3 regions of the Brachymonas sp. KE5 genome follow, and region 3 is predicted to be linked to each of the others. Evidence: predicted binding sites of a transcription regulator. Region 3 holds the regulator's gene; each other region holds the start of a gene.

Region 1 (6,198 bases), 870 kb from region 3:
AGGTGCAAGTCGACCGCAGCAGCTCGCTCTCCAAGCTGAACCAGGCGGCGCAGGCGGTGGACAACGCACTCAAGAGCGCATCGCCTGCCCCGCGCGGCTCGCAGTCGGCCGCGGCGCAGGCCGCGCCGGCGCCGGAGCGCGTCTCCTCGTTGCTGATGCAGCGCGCGTTGCGCGTGGTTGGCGGCATGGGTACGCTGGGTTCTGTGCTGCTGCTGGCCTATTTCCTGCTCACTGCCGGCGACAGCTTCCGGCGCAAGACCGTGCGCGTGGTCAGCAAGCGCTGGCAGCACAAGCGGGTGACGGTGGAGCTGCTGGATGACATCCACTCCTCGGTGCAGCAATACCTCGGCTCGCTGGTGATGGTCAACCTGCTGCTGGGCCTGCTGACCTACGTGACGCTGCTGGCCCAGGGCTTTCGCAATGCCGAGATCTGGGCCACGCTGGCCGGCATCCTGCACGTGATTCCCTACGTCGGCCCCCTGCTGACCGCCATCGGCGTGTTCATTGCCGGCGTGCAGCAATGGGGGGCCATCGTGCCGGCCGCGCTGGCGGCGGGCTCCACGCTGGTGGTGGCCGCACTGGTCGGATCGGTGGCCTATGCCTGGATCCTGGGACGCATTGCCAACATCAACCACTCCGCGCAGTTCATCGCGCTGCTGTTCTTTGGCTGGCTGTGGGGGGCGCTGGGGCTGCTGATCGCCATTCCGCTGGTGGTGGTGATCAAGGTGATTGCGGCCCGCGTGGATGCGCTGCACCCGGTGGCCGAGTTCCTGCGCGAGTAACGGAGACACCCCGCACAGGCTGGCGCGCGGGCACTGTGCGCAGCAGACCGGCTTTTACTTCTGGATCCAGGGCAGACCACGAAAACGCCAGCCACCCCGATGGCCGCGCTGTTGCGCACCATCCAGATCGCCCTCGAAACCTTCGAGCACGTTGTAGCAGCCCCCCAGCCCCAGCTCGGTAGCGCGCTGCGCGGCTCCGACGGAGCGGACACCGCTGCGGCAGATGAACAGCAGGCGCTGTCCGGGATGCTGCTGCGCAATCGCCAGTACCTGGGCATCAAAATCGGGATTGGGCACCATGCCGGGATAGATGCGCCAGCACAGGGGCACCGCTCCTGGCACCATGCCGACCCAGTCGCGCTCGGCGTCGGTGCGCACGTCCACCAGCACGCCCTGCCCCTGCTGCTGCCAGGTGTAGGCCTGTTCGGGTTCGATGTCGCCGGCGTATTGGGTGGGAGTGGTCTGCATGCGGGGGTCCTCGGGAATCATCCGAGTGTAGCCGGCGAAACCACCTCCCGCGTTTCGCCTCCGGACGTATCCACGATCAGTGCCGGGGCACCCGCATCGGGACGGGATGGCGCGGCGGCGGGGCGCGGTGCGGGCTGATGGCGCCGCTGCGGCAGCGACCCCTCGATGCGCGTGCCGCGTCCGGCCGCCGAAACAATGCGCAGGCTGCCCTGCATGGCCTCCAGCCGGTGCCGCATGCCGGACAGGCCGTAGCTGGCATTGGCCTTCTCGTTCACGTCGAAGCCGATGCCGTCATCCAGCACCTGCAGCAGCGCGTAGTCCTTCTTGTCGTGCAGCATCACGCGCACATGGCTGGCGCGTGCGTACTTGCTGATGTTGGTGAGCGCCTCCTGCATCACGCGGAACACCACCAGCTGCGCCTCGGGCGCCAGCTCCACCGGCTCGATGTCGGTTTCCACGCTGATCTCGGTGCGATCGGAAAATTCGCGCGCGTAGTTTTCCAGCGTGGCACGCAGGCCCAGGTGCGCCAGCGAGGACGGCTGCAGCTCCTCGATCAACTGGCGCTTGAAGGCCACGCCGGCGTTGAGCGACTCCACCAGATGCTGCAGGCGCTGGGCGATCTTCTCGTCGTCCACGCCAAGCTGCCCCAGACGCGACTTGATGCGCGCCGTATCGAGCTTGGCCGCCGTGAGCAGCGCGCCCATCTCGTCGTGCAGCTCCTGCGCCATGCGGCCGCGCTCGGCCTCCTGCACCTTCATCACATGCGTGGTCAGTTCGGACAGCTGGTGCGTGCGCTCGCGCACTTCGGTGTCGAGCTGGTCGCGCTCCTGCTGGATGGCCTGGCGACGCTCTTCCTGGATATGGTCGATGCGGCGCGACTGGCGCACCAGCAGGTAGAACGCGGCCGCACCCAGCAGGATCACCGCCAGCACCACCAGACGGGCCGCCAGCAGGTTGCGCTGCAGGGCCAGCCTGCTTTCCGCCAGGGCGCGGTCATTGGCCTGGCGCAGGCGCTCGATGCCGGTACGGGCGGTATCCATGTAGGTTTGTCCGGCATCGGTGTTGAAGGCGGTGAGCCAGTCCACGTCGCCGCTGGCACTCTGGCGCATGCGCACGGTCACCTCCATCTCGGCGATGCGGCGCGAGATGGGCCTGGAAATGCCGGCAAACTCGTTCAACTGCTGCTGTGAATCGACGTAGAAGCTGCGTGCCTTGTCCAGCGCCGGATCGATGCGCGAGACCGCCAACTGGTAGGGGCCGAGATAGCGCTTGTCGCCCGAAATCAGGTAGCCGCGCTGCAGGGTCTCGGCATCGATCACGGCGGTGCGCAGATTGTTCAGCGCGACCCGTTGCTGCTCCAGACGGTCCACCTGGTCGAGATGGTCACGCGAGTTCATGTAGCCGAACTCGTTCAGCAGCAGCACCAGAGCCACCACCAGCATGGCCCAGAACATGGCATGGGGCCGGGAAAAGTGGCGCAAGGCCTTGCCGAGGCGGGTTTCGGAGCGTGCTGCAGCTATCATGCAACCAATTGTGCATGGCCTGCGTGCGCTTTTCTTGTAGGAAACCGGCGCATCTTCACTCTCTGAAGCAAGCCCTGCATGCCGCCCATTCCCGAGTTGCCCCCTGCCCGACTGGCTGCAGCGTCATGTCGAAGTCATCAAATCGTGGCATAAATGACGGTTGGCTGACCTATCCTGGGGGTGATTGACATACGTCAAACGTTCCAAGCCGCAGATCAGGCCCAATGGCCCATGTTTGTAAACTGAATGGGAGAGTTCCATGGATGTGCTCATGCGCGAACTGTTTGCCACCGACATCGGCTTGCTGACCATTTTCACCATCGGCTTCATCGTGGTGATGGCTGCCTGGCTGTTCTTCTTCGTCCGCAAGAACGTGGCACGCGACGAGGCCGCACACGCCAAGGACACCCCGAAACTGCGCAACTGAGTGCAGCATTGAACGGATGGTTCTGGCGGCCCGGGTGCTCGCCGCACGGGGCTGGCTCGCTTATACTGGAGGCATGAAGGCCGGTTACCTGCCGTAACACGAAGGCAGCAGGGTCCGGCCGGATCAGTGCCCATACCCACTCCAAGAGGACCATCCCATGTTTCCCGAATACCGCGACCTGATTTCCCAGCTCAAGAGTGAAGACGCCCACTTCGAACGTCTGTTCGAAAAGCACAACGAGCTGGACCACCGCATCAAGAACATGGAAGCGCACATCGAGCACGCGACCCACGAAGAAATCGAGGTTCTGAAGAAGCAGAAGCTGATGATCAAGGACGAGCTCTACCAGATCCTGCGCAAGGCAGACGGCAAGGCCTGAGCCTGACCTACCCCCGTTCCATGCCCGCCCCGTGCGGGCATTGCTGTTTTCAGCCCTGGCGCAGCGTCAGGCAGGCCAGCGCGGCCAGCGGTGCGGTTTCGGCACGCAGCACATGACGCCCCAGCGACAGCGGCCGGAAACCCCGGGCCAGCGCCAGCGCTTCTTCCCCCGCACTCAGGCCGCCTTCGGGACCGGACAGCAGGTAGATGTCGTCCGGCAGGGCTTCCTGCATCAGCACCGCCAGCGGCTGGCTGCCTTCGCTCAGGGACAGTATCCAGCGTGCTGCCTTGCTGTCCGCGCCCTGCACGGCCTCGGCCAGCGTGCTGACGGGGTGCAGCTCGGGCACACGATTGCGCCCCGATTGCTCGCAGGCCGCCACGGCCACCGCCTGCCAGTGTGCCTGCTTCTTTTCGGCACGCTCGCCCTTGAGGCGCAGCACGCTGCGCTCGGTCATCAGCGGACGGATGCTGGCCACGCCCAGTTCGGCAGCCTTTTCCACCAGCCAGTCCATGCGTTCGTTGGCCGGCACGCCGCTGAGCAGGTGCACGCGTGGGCCCGCATCTGCCTGCTCCACCTGCCGGGCACCGACGCGGACTTCCACTTCGCTGCGCCCCATGCGCGTGATGACGGCCTCGAAGCTGCCATCTGCATAGTCCGGACGCGCTTGCCCCGGCGGCAACTGGGCCGCCAGGCCCCCATGGAACAGCGTCAGCGCATCACCCGGCTGCATGCGCAGCACCTGCACATGGCGCGCCGCACCCGCGGGCAGGCTGAGCGTATCGCCTTCGGCCAGCGGGACAGGACAGTGGAAGCGCGGCATGGTCAGCAGTTTTCCTGGAGCAGGCGCATCACATGCGGCCAAAGGCATAGCCCGTCACATCCTGCGTGCCCTCGACATCGTCCACCAGCTTGAGCAGCGGCGCCAGCTCGCGGTAGCGGCGCGCGGTGCTGCGGATGTAGTGGATAAAGCGCGGCGCGTCGGCCAGGTATTTGTCCTTGCCGTCGCGCAGCGTCAGACGCGCGAAGATGCCGGCCACTTTCAGGTGGCGCTGCAGCGCCATCCATTCCACGGCGCGGTAGAAGGCACCGAAGTCGGCATGCCAGTCCTCGAAATCCATCAGGCCGGCCTTGCGCGCGCGCTCCCAGTAGCGGATGGTCACGTCCAGCACCAGGTCTTCTTCCCAGCTGATGAAGGCATCGCGCATCAGGCTGGCGATGTCGTAGGTAACGGGGCCGTAGACCGCATCCTGGAAGTCGAGCACGCCCAGGGGCGCACCGGGTGCATCCCCCAGCATCAGATTGCGCGGCATGAAGTCGCGGTGCACATAGACCTGCGGCGCAGCCAGGTTGCGCTGCACGATCAGGTCGAAGGCGGATTGCAGCACCTGCTGCTGCTCCGGCGTGAGCGGGTGCTGGCGGTGCTGCGCGATGTACCAGTCCGGGAACAGCTGCAGCTCGCGGCGCAGCAGCGCCTCGTCATAGGGCGGCAGCACCGCGGGGCGCGAGGCCTGCTGCCAGGGCAGCAGCACGTCCAGCGCACGCAGATAGAGCGGCTGCGCCGCCTCGGGGCGGGCCGGATCCAGCGCGCTCATCATGGTGGCATCGCCCAGATCGGTCAGCAGCATGAAGCCGTTGGCTTCGTCCCACTCCAGCACGCGCGGGGCGTGCAGGCCGGCCGCCTCCATCAGGCGCGCCACATGCACGAAAGGATGGCAGTTTTCCTTCTCCGGCGGGGCATCCATGATGATGCGCGCCGGCTGTCCCGCGGCGCCGAGAATGCGCAGGTAGCGGCGGAAGCTGGCATCGGCACTGGCGATCTGCAGCGTCTGCGGCTGCAGGCCGTGGCGCGGTGCGACCTGCGCCAGCCAGGCATCGAAAAGGGAAGCACGGACGGGATCCGCCCAGGTGACGGGCGAGGGAGAAGACGCGAGGGACATGGAGCGACAGGCAGGAAAGGAAACGGCCACGCCAACCCGGCCGGGCATGGCCTGAAACTGCCATTGTATGCAGCGATGCCGCCTGCGCGGGGTTTTGCAGCGCTTGTGCGGCGTTACAAGCCAGTACTCTGCAACATTTCGGCAAGGCCATTCGCTGCAATCTCCGGGTTTGACTGGCAAAATGGCAGGATTTGCAGGAGTCCGGAGCAATCCGGCCCTGGCAGGCTGAGGCGCCAGCATGGCCGCGCAGCCTTCCCCGTCACTACAGGAAACGCGTGGTTTTGCTTCAGCACTCGTCCCAGCCTTCCGGCATGGTTCTCCCGGCCCGCGGCCGCAGCCTGGCAGCGCGCCCGGCCGGCGGCCGGCGCACCCTCACGCCCGTGGCTGCCGGCGCCGTGCTGCTGTGTGCCAGTCTGGCCGCGGCCCCGGTGCAGGCCCAGCCCGACGCCGCCCTGCCCGGCACGCAGAGCGCCCCGCTGGCCCTGCAATCCAGCCCCTGGCTCGATGAAAAAGTGCCTGCGGCAGCGGCCGGACAAAACATCTCCATCATCCATGCCGACCGCATCGACGGCCAGGTGGATCTCGAACTCACCGCTACCGGAGATGCCGAACTGCGCCAGCCCGGCAGCGTGATCCGCAGCGACACGCTGCACTACCACCAGCCCAGCGATACCGTCACGGT
Region 2 (6,198 bases), 870 kb from region 3:
CAGGGCATTGTTTTCCTGCAAGGTGGCCCAGGCCGTCTTGCCGTCTGCGGAGACGGCGATGTACTCGGGCTCGAAATCGCTGGCGGCATTGGCGCCAGGACCGAAGATGCGGATACCCTTGGCGCGCAGCTCATCTTCACGCCCGTTGTAGGCAGTGAAGTCGGCGGTGCGCACGACCGGATTCCGGACGTTGTCGATATGGATGATGCTGACCGAGCCTTCCGGATCGGTCTGGTAATCGTTGCTGGGTTCGGCTTCGTTGGCCGTGAGTACGCGACGTCCATCCGGCGTAAATGTGATCATGTCGGGCTGCGCGCCAACGGCAACATGGCTGAGCAGCGTCAGGTCGGAAGCACGGAAAAACGCAACGCGGCCGCCTTCCGTCTTGGGCTGCGCCTGGATGGCTACGGCAACAATGCCGCCATGCACTGCAACGCTGTTGATTTCGGAATCAGCCAGTACCGCTGCGGATGCCAGTTCACCCACTTTCTTCGGCTTGGCAGGGTTGCTCAGGTCCAGCACATCCACCTTGCCGGACTGCGCATTGACCACGAACGCGCGCCTGGAGGCGGCATCATAGGCAGGAATTTCCGCCGCACTCTTGCCGAACACCCCAGTTTCGAAGCCACCGATTTTCTCCAGCGTGAAAGAGACCGGCGTTGCCTCCTCGGCCGGCTTGACCGGACCGACACCTCCTCCCCCGCCACAGGCAACAAGAGCTGCAGCAGACAACACGCTGATGGAAAACGCCTGGACAATGGAGCGTACTTGCATTGAAATGACCTCTTTGCTGGATGAAGTTCGGGAATGGTTACATACAGTAACCACTCCATGTTTCAGTCCGGTGACATCTCTCCGTCCATGTCCTTCACTGCCGACCTTTTCGAGCCCGCCGACGCTGCCGAGCGCATTCCGCTTGCGGCCCAGGCCGTGCTGCTGCGTGGCTTCGCGCTGCCGCAGGCCGAGCAACTGCTGCGGGATATCGCCCGCCTGCATGCCCAAACGCCTCCGCGCTGCATGCAGGTTCCAGGAGGAAAAACCATGTCCGTCGGCATCAGTAACGCGGGTGCCGCAGGCTGGACATCGGACACGCGCGGCTATCGGTATACCGCCACCGATCCCGCCAGCGGAAATCCCTGGCCGGCGCTGCCTGAGAGCTGGAAAGTGCTGGCGCAATCCGCCGCACAGGCAGCCGGCTTTGCCGGTTACGAACCCGACGTCTGCCTGATCAACGAATACCCGATGGGCGCGCGCATGGGCCTGCACCAGGATCGTGACGAACGCGACCTGCAGGCGCCCATCGTGTCCGTCTCGCTGGGCATGAGCGCCACTTTCCAGTTTGGCGGCCTGCGACGCAGCGATCCCGTGCAGCGCGTGCTGCTGCACCATGGCGATGTGGTGGTGTGGGGAGGCGCAGACCGGCTGCGCTACCACGGCGTGCTGGCCGTGCGGGGCGAGCCGCACCCGCAAACCGGCGCGCGCCGGCTCAACCTGACCTTCCGCAAGGCGCTCTGAACACCTTTGTTGCCGACCACAAAGCAAAAAGCCAGTGCAATTGCTTGCACTGGCTTTTCTTGTATGGAGCGGGAAACGAGGCTCGAACTCGCGACCTCAACCTTGGCAAGGTTGCGCTCTACCAACTGAGCTATTCCCGCGGAAGCCGCTATTGTATGCTGATTTTTTCGATTTTTGCAAGCAAGGCAAAAAATTCCGGAAAAATCTCAGGCGGCGGCCTTGGCGCCGTGGTGAACGATCAGCACGGAGTTGTGGGCGTGCGAAACCACGCGCTGTGCCACGCTGCCCAGCATCAGCTTCTCGACGCCGCGGCGACCATGCGAGCCCATCACGATCACGTCGGCGCCGACTTCGTCGGAGGTGTCGATGATGCCCTTCCACACGGCGTAGGCATCCACCGTCACGGTGTCGACCGTCACGCCTTCGGCTGCGAATGCTTCTGCCACTTCCTTCAGGGCCTGCTCGGCTTCGGTATTGACTGCGGACAGGTACTGGGCCTGGCCGAAGGCAAAGTCGGGGCCTGCGCTGGCGAAGGGATACGGATCGAGCACGTAGAGCGCCGTCACCTTGCTGCCGAAGGCCTTGGCCATGGCAAGAGCCTTGGTAACGGCCAGCGATGCAGTGCTGGAACCATCGACCGGCAGAAGAATGTGCTTGAACATGTTGACTCCTCTCTATAGTTGAAGGGCTGCGCACAGAGCCAGCCAATGCGTTGTTTCTGTGCCTAGTGTAACCGCAGCCGTCCCCCTGTTCCTGACCGGCATCAAGCGACGTGCACAACGCTGTGATTACACTATCGACTGACATCCGGAATGCATAGGGAGAAGCATGTGAGCACACTGCAATGGAGCGATGATCTGGCGCTGGGCGTAGGCGCCATGGACCAGACCCACATCGAATTCGTGGATCTGCTGGCCGAGGTGCAGCAGGCCCCCGACGACACCCTGCTGGCCAAGTGGGAAGAACTGATCGATCACACCCAGGTGCACTTCGACAACGAAAACCGCTGGATGGTGGAAACCCGTTTTGCCGCCGGCAACTGCCACACCACGCACCACAAGGCGGTGCTCGACGTGATGCGCGACGGCCTGCGCTATGGCCAGCAAGGCCACCGCAACATCGTGCGCCAGATGGCCGCCGAACTGACCACCTGGTTCCCGCAGCATGCCGACAGCATGGACGCCGCGCTGGCCTGGCACCTCAAGCGCGTGGGCTACGACCCGGTCAGCGGCAGCATCGCCCACCCCGAGCTGTTGCCCGGCGAGCTGATCCATGGCTGCGGCGGCGAAACCTGTTCCGACGAAAACGTGCCTGCCGCAGACACGGCCCCCACTCCTGCCAGCGCCTGACCCGCCGCCGCCTGCCGGCCAGATTGCTGTGCCCCTGATGCGCAGGCTGCGTGCCTGCGCCGCGCTGTATCATCCACGCCATGATGGAACTCAACTGGGAATGGCTGCCTCTGCTGGCGGCCTTGGCGCTGGCTTTCAGCCTGCGTCCTTGGCGCATGCTGAGCGGAGGCAATCTGGCCACTCCGCTGCTGGCCAGCCTGGTGTTCTTTCCGTGGCTGTGGGCGCTGCCGCGCATGCACAGCATGCCGATCCCGCTGATCCTGTCGGGCTCCTGCCTGATCCTGCTGATGCTGGGCTGGCCGCTGGCCGTGCCGGTGATCTGCCTGATTGCCGCCTTGTCCGGCCTGGTAGCCCCGGCTCCGGTTGAAGCGCTGATCGCCAACGCCTTCTGGATCGGCGTGCTTCCCGCCACCATTGCGCTGTGGCTGGGAGCCCTGCTGCGGCGCTATATCGGCCCGCATGTATTCGTGTATACGCTGGGCCGCGGCTTCATCGTGACGGCAGTGAGCACTTTTGGCGCCAGTCTGCTGGGCGAATGGGCGGGTGCCGATCTCCCCAATATAGAGCCCGGCCTGGTCACTACCGCGCACTGGATGATGGCCTGGGGCGAAGCCTTCATGACCGGCATGTTCAGTGCCATCTTCGTTGCTTTCCGCCCCCAGTGGCTGGCCACCTGGTCCGACAACCTCTATCTGCACAAATGACACACACTGCCTCCACCCTCCCTGACACTGGCTGCATCACCCGGGTGCGGGGATTGCAGGTGGGGCACTTCACTTCGGATCTGCGCCCGACGGGTTGCAGCGTGGTGCTGACGCCGCAAGGAGCGGTCGCCGCCGTGGATGTGCGCGGCGCCGCGCCCGGCACGCGCGAAACCGATCTGCTGCGCCCCGGCAATCTGGTGGAACAGGTGCACGCCGTCGTGCTCAGCGGCGGCAGCGCCTGGGGACTGGCAGCCGCCACCGGAGTGGCCGAATGGCTGGAAGAACAGGGCTACGGCCTGGATGTCGGCGTTGGCCGTGTCCCCATCGTGCCGGCGGCAGTGCTGTTCGACCTTACCGTGGGCGATGCGGCAATCCGGCCGGACGCTGCAGCCGGGCGTGCCGCCTGCCAGGCAGCCGGAAACACGCCCTGCGCGACCGGCAACGTCGGCGCCGGTGCCGGTGCCACGGTGGGCAAGCTGTTCGGCCATGGTTGCGCCATGAAGGGCGGCATCGGCTCCGCCAGTGTGACGGTGCATGGCGTGACGGTGGGCGCCCTGGTGGCGGTCAACGCCGTGGGCGACGTGCTGGCACCGGACGGCAGCATCCTGGCCGGCGCGCGTACGGCCGATGGCAGTGCCCTGCGCGACACTACGCGCAGCCTGCTGGAGGGAGAGCATCCGCAGTTTGCCTTGCCCGGCACCAATACCACCATCGGCGTGATTGCCACCGATGCACGCCTGGACAAGGCGCAACTGCAACGCCTGGCGCTGGCCGGGCATGACGGCCTGGCGCGCTGCATCACGCCGGTGCATACGATGCTGGACGGGGACACCCTGTTCGCTCTGTCCACCGGCGCTGCCGGTGCGGAGCAGGCGCCCGACATGATCACCCTGGGCGCCATGGCCGCCGAAGCCACTCAGCGAGCAGTGCAGGTGGCTCTGCGCAGTGCGCGCACGGTGCACGTGGGGGATCTGGCCTTGCCGGCGGCCAGCGACTGGCAGACGGTGTAAGAGCCGAAGGGACAAATGCTGCCGTGCATCCGGGGCGCACGCAAATCCGTGACACAATCGGCAACTAGTACGGCAGTCTGCATTGCCCCACCCTGATACCGCATGTTCCTCAATCTTCCCACCAGCCTGACCTGGGCGCGCATTGTTGCCATACCGCTGCTAGTTGCGGTGTTCTATCTGCCTCTGTCGCCGGGCGCACAGAACGTGCTGGCCGCCGGCCTGTTCATTGCGGCTGCCGTCACCGACTGGTTCGACGGCTTTCTGGCCCGCCGCCTGAACCAGACGTCGGCCTTCGGTGCCTTTCTCGATCCGGTCGCCGACAAGTTTCTAGTCTGCGCAAGCATGCTGATCCTGGTGCACCTGGGCCGTGCCGACGTCTTTGCCGCCCTCATCATTATCGGCCGCGAAATCGCCATCTCCGCGCTGCGTGAATGGATGGCGCAGATCGGCGCTTCGCGCAGCGTGGCCGTGCACATGATCGGCAAGCTCAAGACCACGGTGCAGATGGTGGCCATTCCGTTCCTGCTGTACGACGGCGTGCTGCTCGAGAGGATCGACACGCGCCTGTGGGGCTACTGGCTGCTGTGGGCTGCGGTGATTCTCACGGTGTGGTCCATGGGCTACTACCTGCAGAAGGCGCTGCCCGAAATCCGCGCCAAGGTGAAATAAGCGGCGCGCTGCCGGGCGCGTCGTCCAGTTGCAGCGGCCGGACCCGTCCCGCCGCATCGGGAGGGGGAGATGTTCGAAGGATTCACCCGCTTTGATGTGACACGCCGCGGCGTGCGGCTGCACAGCCGCATCCGCCGCCACAGCGATGACCATGCGCCCGCGCTGGTACTGCTGCACGGCCACCCGCAGACCCATGCGATCTGGCACCGGATCGCAGCTCCGCTGGCACAGCATTTCCACGTGGTGCTGATGGACCTGCGCGGCTATGGCGATTCGGACAAGCCGCCATCCGATGCCCAGCACCTGCCCTACAGCAAGCGCGAAATGGCGCTCGATGTACTGGCCGTAATGCTGCACCACGGCTTCGGACGCTTTCATGTGCTGGCGCACGACCGCGGCGCACGCGTGGCGCATCGCCTGGGCGTGGATCACCCCCATGCAGTCGAACGCATGATGCTGCTGGACATTGCGCCCACGCTTGCCATGTACCAGGGCACAACAGAGGCCTTTGCGCGTGCCTACTGGCACTGGTTCTTCCTGATCCAGCCTGCGCCCTTGCCCGAAACACTGATCGGCGCCGATCCGGTGGCCTATCTGCACAGCGTGATGGGCAGTCGCCACGCGGGCATGGAGGGTTTTGCGCCCGAAGCCCTGCGCGAATACGAGCGCTGTGCCTTGCAGGAAGGCTTTGTGCACGCCATGTGCGAAGACTACCGCGCCGCCGCCAGCATCGACCTGGAGCATGACCGCGAAGACGTGGCCGCAGGGCGCAAGCTCACGCAAACCCTGCGCGTGCTGTGCGGTGCGCAAGGCGTGGTGCATCCCAGCTTCGACGTGCTGGCGCTCTGGCAGCAGCGCGCCGAAAACGTCAGCTACGGCACGCTGCCCAGCGGCCACTACATTCCCGAAGAGGCACCGCAGCCCCTGCTGGACGAAGCCCTCGCATTCTTT
Region 3 (6,198 bases):
GGCAGTCCCTCTCACCCTGCCGGGTGTCTGCCACCGATCAGATGATTTTAGAGAATTTCACGCGGGTGCGGTCCGCCTGCAGGTACTTGTCGAACACCATGGCCACGCCACGCACGAAATACCAGCCCTGCTCGGTGACGGTGATGCCGTTCTCGGTGATGCGCACCATGCCTTCCTCTTCCTTCTGCCCGAGCATCTCCAGCTCGCGCGCGAAGTAATCCTTGAAGTCGATCAGCCAGGCCAGGTTGATCGACTCGTAGTCGATCTCGCCCTGGCACATGATGGCCATGATGACGGCGCGGCGGATCAAGTCGTCTCGCGTCAGCGCCAGGCCACGCACCACCGGGAAATGGCCGCGCTCGACCGCGTCGTAGTAGTCTTCCAGCGTCTTGGCGTTCTGGCTGTAGGTGGCGCCGATGCGGCCGATGGCCGAAACGCCCAGGCCGATCAGGTCGCAGTCCGGCTGCGTGCTGTAGCCCTGGAAGTTGCGGTGCAGGCGGCCTTGGCGCTTGGCAATGGCCAGTGCATCATCGGGCAGCGCAAAGTGGTCCATGCCCACGTACACGTAGCCGGCATCGCCAAAGGCCTTGAGCGATTGCGACAGCATCTCGATCTTTTCGCCACCGCTGGGCAGCGTGTAGGCATCGATGCGGCGTTGTGCCTTGAACCGCTCGGGCAGATGCGCGTAGGCATACAGCGCAATACGGTCCGGCCGCAACTCGTTCACCTGCTTCAGCGTGCGTGCAAACGAGGCCGCGGTCTGCTGCGGCAGGCCGTAGATCAGGTCGACGTTGACCGACTTGAAGCCGATGCGGCGCGATGCCTCCACCAGCGCAAACACCTGCTCGGCCGGCTGGATGCGGTGCACCGCCTTCTGCACGTCCGGGTCGAAGTCCTGCACGCCGAAGCTCAGGCGGTTGAAGCCCAGGTCGAACAGGTTCTGCAGGCGTTTTTCATCCACCGTGCGCGGGTCCACTTCCACCGAGTATTCGCCGCCCTCTGCCAGTTCAAAGGCCCCCCGGATCATGCCCATCAGCTGACTCAGTTCCGCATCGTCCAGGAAGGTGGGCGTGCCGCCACCGAAGTGCAGCTGCGACACCACCTGCCCGCGCCCCAGATGCGCGACATGCAGGTCAATCTCGCGCTGCAGATAACGCAGGTACTCGGTGCCGCGCTCGCGGTGCTTGGTGATGATCTTGTTGCAGGCGCAGTAGTAGCACAGCGACTGGCAGAACGGCACGTGCACATAGATCGACAGCGGCAGCACATGGCCCGGCCGGGAATTGTGCCGCTGCTCCAGCGCAGCGATGTAGTCGCTCTCGCCAAAGGCCTCGACAAAACGGTCAGCCGTGGGATAGGAGGTGTAGCGCGGGCCAGCAATGTCGTAGCGGGCCAGCAATTCTGGGGTGAGGATGATCTGTTCGGTACTGCTCATGGTCTCGGGCATTCTAAGTGAGCAAGCGCCAGCATAACCCCTTGCTGCACAAAAGCCTGAACGGTTGCGGGCGCTGCCATGCTGTCATTGCGGGTATCTACTTTGCCAGCGAAATGCCCCTGCAGCCATTGATATGTATCAACCCCTCTTTTCCGCCATGCGATAATCGGCACTTTCCATGACAAGGATCAAGTGCGCAATGGCGCGCGCCCCGGATAGCTGCATGTCTCCTTCGCTCCCCAAGTCTTACAAAGTGGCCTGCTCGAACTGCAATCTGCGCGAGCTGTGCATGCCCATGGGTCTGAGCGAGGCAGAACTGCGCTATATCGACAACATGGTCGGTGCCCGGCGCAGGATTCCGCGTGGCGAACCGCTGTTCACGCACGGTGACCCGTTCAAGGCACTCTACGCCATCCGCACCGGCTTTTTCAAGACCACGGTCACTGCGCAGGACGGCCGCGACCAGGTCACCGGCTTCCAGATGGCCGGCGAGATCGTCGGGCTGGACGGCATCGTGCACGACCGCCACACCTGCGATGCGATCGCGCTGGAAGACTCCGAAGTCTGCGTCATGCCCTATGACGAACTCGAGGCGCTTTCCCGCGAAGTGACGGTGCTGCAGAACCACGTGCACAAGATCATGAGCCGCGAGATCGTGCGCGACCAGAGCATGATGCTGCTGCTCGGCAGCATGCGCGCCGAGGAACGCCTGGCCGCCTTCCTGCTCAATCTGGTGCAGCGCCTGCATGCGCGCGGCTTTTCGCAATCGGAACTGGTGCTGCGCATGACGCGCGAGGAAATCGGCAGCTACCTTGGCCTCAAGCTGGAAACGGTGAGCCGCACCTTCTCCAGGTTTGCCGAACAGGGCATCGTGGAGGTGCGCCAACGCCACGTGCGCATTCTGGATACGGCAGCGCTGCAGCAGCTGGTCAGCCAGCACCACCCCGAATAGCCCGGCAGCACTGCACGAGCAAGCACCAGTTGGGCGAAACCCGCCTCTCATTAACAAAAGAAATGCCGGCACACAGCCGGCATTCTTCAGGAGAGCTTCCGGTCAGTGCGACGCCGGAACGCCGCCCGTGGCGGCATGATTGCGCGCCCGGTTGGCAGGGGTGAATTGCGCCCCCTGGTTGGACAGGCCGGGCGTTTCCACCTCCCGGCTCTCGATCAGCACCTCATTGGGCGAATGCGCGATGAAGTACCAGGTGATCAGGCTGGCGATGATGACGGCCACCGGGCCGCCCACCACCATCCATACGATCGGATACGTCCACCACGACCGGCCCTCTTCGGGGTGAGGGACCTGACCACGGGACGAAGCATCCGGGTTGCTGGTTTGCATGCGTGACTCCTGGCTCATCATTTCGGTACCAGGAAGGCGGCCTTTTCGGTCACCATGGCATCGCTGCCGGTTTCACGGATATCCAGGTAGATCGGGTGCGAACCCGGCTCCATGGAACCCACGGGAATGCGCACGGCGACCACGTGCTGCTCGACCTGGGCCGGGCCGATGGTCATGTCTGCCCCTTCGGCAATGGTGGCGCCGGGCAGTCCGTTCACGCGGATCTCGTAGTTCTGCTCGCTCTCGGTGGTGTTCATCACGCGCACCAGGTACACGTTCTCGATCTTGCCGCCGTCGACGATGCGCGACATCACGCCACGGTCGCGGATGATGTCCACCCGCATCGGCTTGCGCATGCTCAGGCTGGTCACCAGCGCAGCCGCAATCAGCACCAGGATGCCCGTGTAGACCAGGATACGGGGACGCTTGATCCGGTTCCAGATCTCGCTCTTGCCCCAGTTGTTCTTCATCGCGTTCTCGGTGGAGTACTTGATCAGGCCACGCGGGTAGCCGACCTTGTCCATCACCTCGTCGCAGGCATCCACACAGGCGCCGCAGCCGATGCATTCGTACTGCAAACCCTTGCGGATGTCGATGCCGGTCGGGCAGACCTGCACGCACATGGAACAGTCGATACAGTCGCCGAGCGCAATCGTGCTGCGATCGACCTTCTTGGAGCGCGGACCGCGCGGCTCGCCACGGTTCTCGTCATAGGTCACGATCAGCGTGTCGGGGTCGAACATGGCGCTCTGGAAGCGAGCGTACGGGCACATGTACTTGCAGACCTGCTCGCGCATGAAGCCGGCGTTGCCGTAGGTAGCGAAACCGTAGAAGAAGATCCAGAAGGTTTCCCAGTTGCCCAGGTTCCAGTGCGCGAAGTTGCCGATCAGTTCGCGGATGGGCGAGAAATAGCCGACGAAGGTCAGGCCCGTCCAGACCGCAATCGCCAGCCAGATCAGGTGCTTGCCGCCACGCTTGAGGATCTTCTCGCCCGTCCAGCCGCTCTTGTCCAGGCGCATGCGGGCACTGCGGTCGCCTTCCATTTTGGCCTCGACCCAGAGGAAGATCTCGGTGTAAACCGTCTGCGGGCAGGTGTAGCCGCACCACAGGCGCCCTGCCACCGCCGTGAACAGGAACAGCGACAGTGCGGAGATGACCAGAATGCCCGTCAGGTAGATGAAGTCCTGCGGGTACAGCACCAGGCCGAAGATATAGAACTTGCGCGCACCCAGGTCGAACAGCACGGCCTGGCGCTCGCCCCAGTTCAGCCAGGGCAGACCATAGAACACGATCTGTGTGAGCCAGACGAAAATCCAGCGCCAGTTGGTGAAACGACCGGAAATCGAACGCGGATGGATCGCCTTGGATGCCGCAAAAAGCGAACCGCCGGTAGCGGCCGACATCAAGGTGTCCTTCTCGATCGGGATGACCTTTTTTTCCGGTGCCGGTTCAGGCGTTTGCTTTTTCTCGGGGACTTCGTTGGACATAGTGTGTGTTCCAGACTGCCTTACTTACATGAACCCGAATATGATAAGACGATCGGGCGTCGCCATATGAAAAAACCGCCATGACCTTTGATCGAAGTCATGGCGGTGCATTATCCCGTGCACAGGTTTTCCTGTGCACATTGTCGGTTACTTGTTGGAAAGGCTCCACACATAGGCCGACACCAGGCGGATCTGCTCGGGCTTGAGCTTGGTGTGCCACTCGGGCATCACGTTGATCTTGCCATTCGTGATCTGGTTCACGATGTTGGCTTCGCTCGGAACGCCCATCAGCCAGACCGAGTCGGTCAGGTTGGGCGCGCCCAGCGCCGTGTTGCCCTTGCCATCTGCGCCGTGGCAGGCCGCACAGGCCATGAATTTGCCCTTGCCGACAGAGGCTTCAGCCGAGTCGTGCGGCAGGCCGGACAGGCTCATCACGTAGTGGGCCACCGCCTTGGCATCGGCGGGCGTGCCACCGATGGCCTGGATCTGGGGCGGCATGTTGCCGTTGCGACCCTTGGTGATGGTTTCCATGATCTGCTCGGGCTTGCCGCCCCACAGCCAGTCGTTGTCGCTCAGGTCGGGGAAGCCGGTGCCACCCTTGGCGCTGGAGCCATGGCACTGCGCGCAGTTGTTCAGGAACAGGCGCTGGCCCATGCCGTTGGCGTCCTTGTCCTTGGCGATCTCCTCGATCGGCATGGCGGCGTACTTGGCGAACAGCGGTGCCACCTGGGCATCACCCTTGGCCATCTCTGCCTCGTACTGGCCCTTGGAGGTCCAGCCCAGCGAACCCTTCATGTTGCCGAAGCCCGGATACATGAAGAAGTAGGCGATGGCAAAGAAGATGGTCAGCCAGAACATGCCCACCCACCAGCGCGGCAGCGGGTTGTTGATCTCGCGCAGGTCGCCGTCCCACACGTGGCCGGTGGTCTTGTCTTCGGCGGTTGCAGCGCGCGCCTGTGCGCCGAACAGCAGCACAGCCACACAGAAGATGATGCCGAAAGCGACGATCGCCATCACCCACAGTGACCAGAAGGAACTGATAAAGTCACTCATTTTGTATCCTCAGTATGTTTTTGGGGGCTCGGAGCCTCTTCCGGACCGAACGGCAACTGGGCAGCCTCGTCGAAGCGGTGCGTGTTGCGGCGGGAATAGGCCCACCAGCCGATGCCGATGAATGCGGCAAAACTCAGCACCGTCGTCAGGCTTCTCAGGTCGTTGATGTCCATGTGGAAGAAACTCCTCGTCCCTTGTTCTGTTTACTGCAGGGCAACGTCGACGCGACGTGCCTGGCCACCCTGGCCGGCGTTGTTATCCGCAGGCTTTTGCAGGTCGATCTGGTCTTCGGCCACGCCGTTGGCCTTCAGCAGGTCACGCACGGCAAAGGCACGCTGTTTGGCCAGTTCGGCATTCTTGGCGGGATCGCCAGTTGCGTCGGTATAACCGCTGATGACGGCCTTCTTGCCGGCCTTGACGCCGGCGATCACGTCAGCCAGCGCGTCCTTGCCGCCGGCAGCCACTTCGGTCTTGCCGGTTGCAAAGAAGAACTGCACGACGCCGTTCTCGACCATCACCGCGGCCTGGTCTTCGGCCGGAGCGGCTACGGCAGCAGGTGCAGCAGCGCTGGCTTCAGCGGCAGGCGCAGCAGCCGGGGCCGGTGCTGCAGCCGAAGCCGGGGCAGCGGCCGGAGCGGGTGCTGCGGCAGCCGTGGGCACGGCAGCCGTCATGGCATGGCCGAGCGACTGCAGGTAGGCAATCACGGCTTCCATTTCGGTCTTGCCCTTGACGGCAGCGCCGGCGCCGGCGATGTCGGCATCGGTGTAGGGCACGCCCAGCTTGCGGAGGGTGGCCATGTGGGTACCGATGGTCTGGTCATTCACCAGGTTCTTTTCCAGCCAGGGGTAGGCCGGCATGTTGGACTCGGGCACCACGTCACG

The links. The regulator FNR, encoded in region 3, switches genes on or off when oxygen is low (the NO sensors DNR and NnrR bind a similar motif). The targets are predictions, from matches to a motif close to TTGATNNNNATCAA.
Region 1: a site for FNR is predicted at 2,958-2,971, ahead of ACX36O_RS12305 (DUF3149 domain-containing protein). Genes of this name have one in related genera too.
Region 2: a site for FNR is predicted at 2,269-2,282, ahead of ACX36O_RS07140 (hemerythrin domain-containing protein). Genes of this name have one in related genera too.

Annotation. Positions count from the first base shown of each region.
Region 1 covers NZ_CM173463.1:2,586,488-2,592,685, forward strand. The annotation lists gene ACX36O_RS12290 (AI-2E family transporter) at 1-782, shown strand, start outside; gene ACX36O_RS12295 (rhodanese-like domain-containing protein) at 837-1,250, opposite strand; gene ACX36O_RS12300 (CHASE3 domain-containing protein) at 1,268-2,773, opposite strand; gene ACX36O_RS12305 (DUF3149 domain-containing protein) at 3,033-3,200, shown strand; gene ACX36O_RS12310 (HP1242/YdcH family protein) at 3,358-3,579, shown strand; gene ACX36O_RS12315 (16S rRNA (uracil(1498)-N(3))-methyltransferase) at 3,629-4,399, opposite strand; gene ACX36O_RS12320 (aminoglycoside phosphotransferase family protein) at 4,428-5,516, opposite strand; gene ACX36O_RS12325 (LPS-assembly protein LptD) at 5,828-6,198, shown strand, end outside.
Region 2 covers NZ_CM173463.1:1,512,442-1,518,639, forward strand. The annotation lists gene ACX36O_RS07120 (choice-of-anchor I family protein) at 1-774, opposite strand, end outside; gene alkB (DNA oxidative demethylase AlkB) at 862-1,515, shown strand; tRNA gene ACX36O_RS07130 (tRNA-Gly) at 1,580-1,655, opposite strand; gene ACX36O_RS07135 (universal stress protein) at 1,722-2,177, opposite strand; gene ACX36O_RS07140 (hemerythrin domain-containing protein) at 2,346-2,864, shown strand; gene ACX36O_RS07145 (energy-coupling factor ABC transporter permease) at 2,948-3,568, shown strand; gene ACX36O_RS07150 (P1 family peptidase) at 3,565-4,578, shown strand; gene pgsA (CDP-diacylglycerol--glycerol-3-phosphate 3-phosphatidyltransferase) at 4,681-5,247, shown strand; gene ACX36O_RS07160 (alpha/beta fold hydrolase) at 5,317-6,198, shown strand, end outside.
Region 3 covers NZ_CM173463.1:644,260-650,457, reverse strand. The annotation lists gene hemN (oxygen-independent coproporphyrinogen III oxidase) at 38-1,435, opposite strand; gene fnr (fumarate/nitrate reduction transcriptional regulator Fnr) at 1,659-2,387, shown strand; gene ACX36O_RS03020 (nitrogen fixation protein FixH) at 2,490-2,777, opposite strand; gene ccoG (cytochrome c oxidase accessory protein CcoG) at 2,795-4,264, opposite strand; gene ccoP (cytochrome-c oxidase, cbb3-type subunit III) at 4,412-5,317, opposite strand; gene ACX36O_RS03005 (cbb3-type cytochrome oxidase subunit 3) at 5,314-5,490, opposite strand; gene ACX36O_RS03000 (OmpA family protein) at 5,521-5,832, opposite strand; partial or broken gene ccoO (cytochrome-c oxidase, cbb3-type subunit II) at 5,986-6,198, opposite strand, start outside.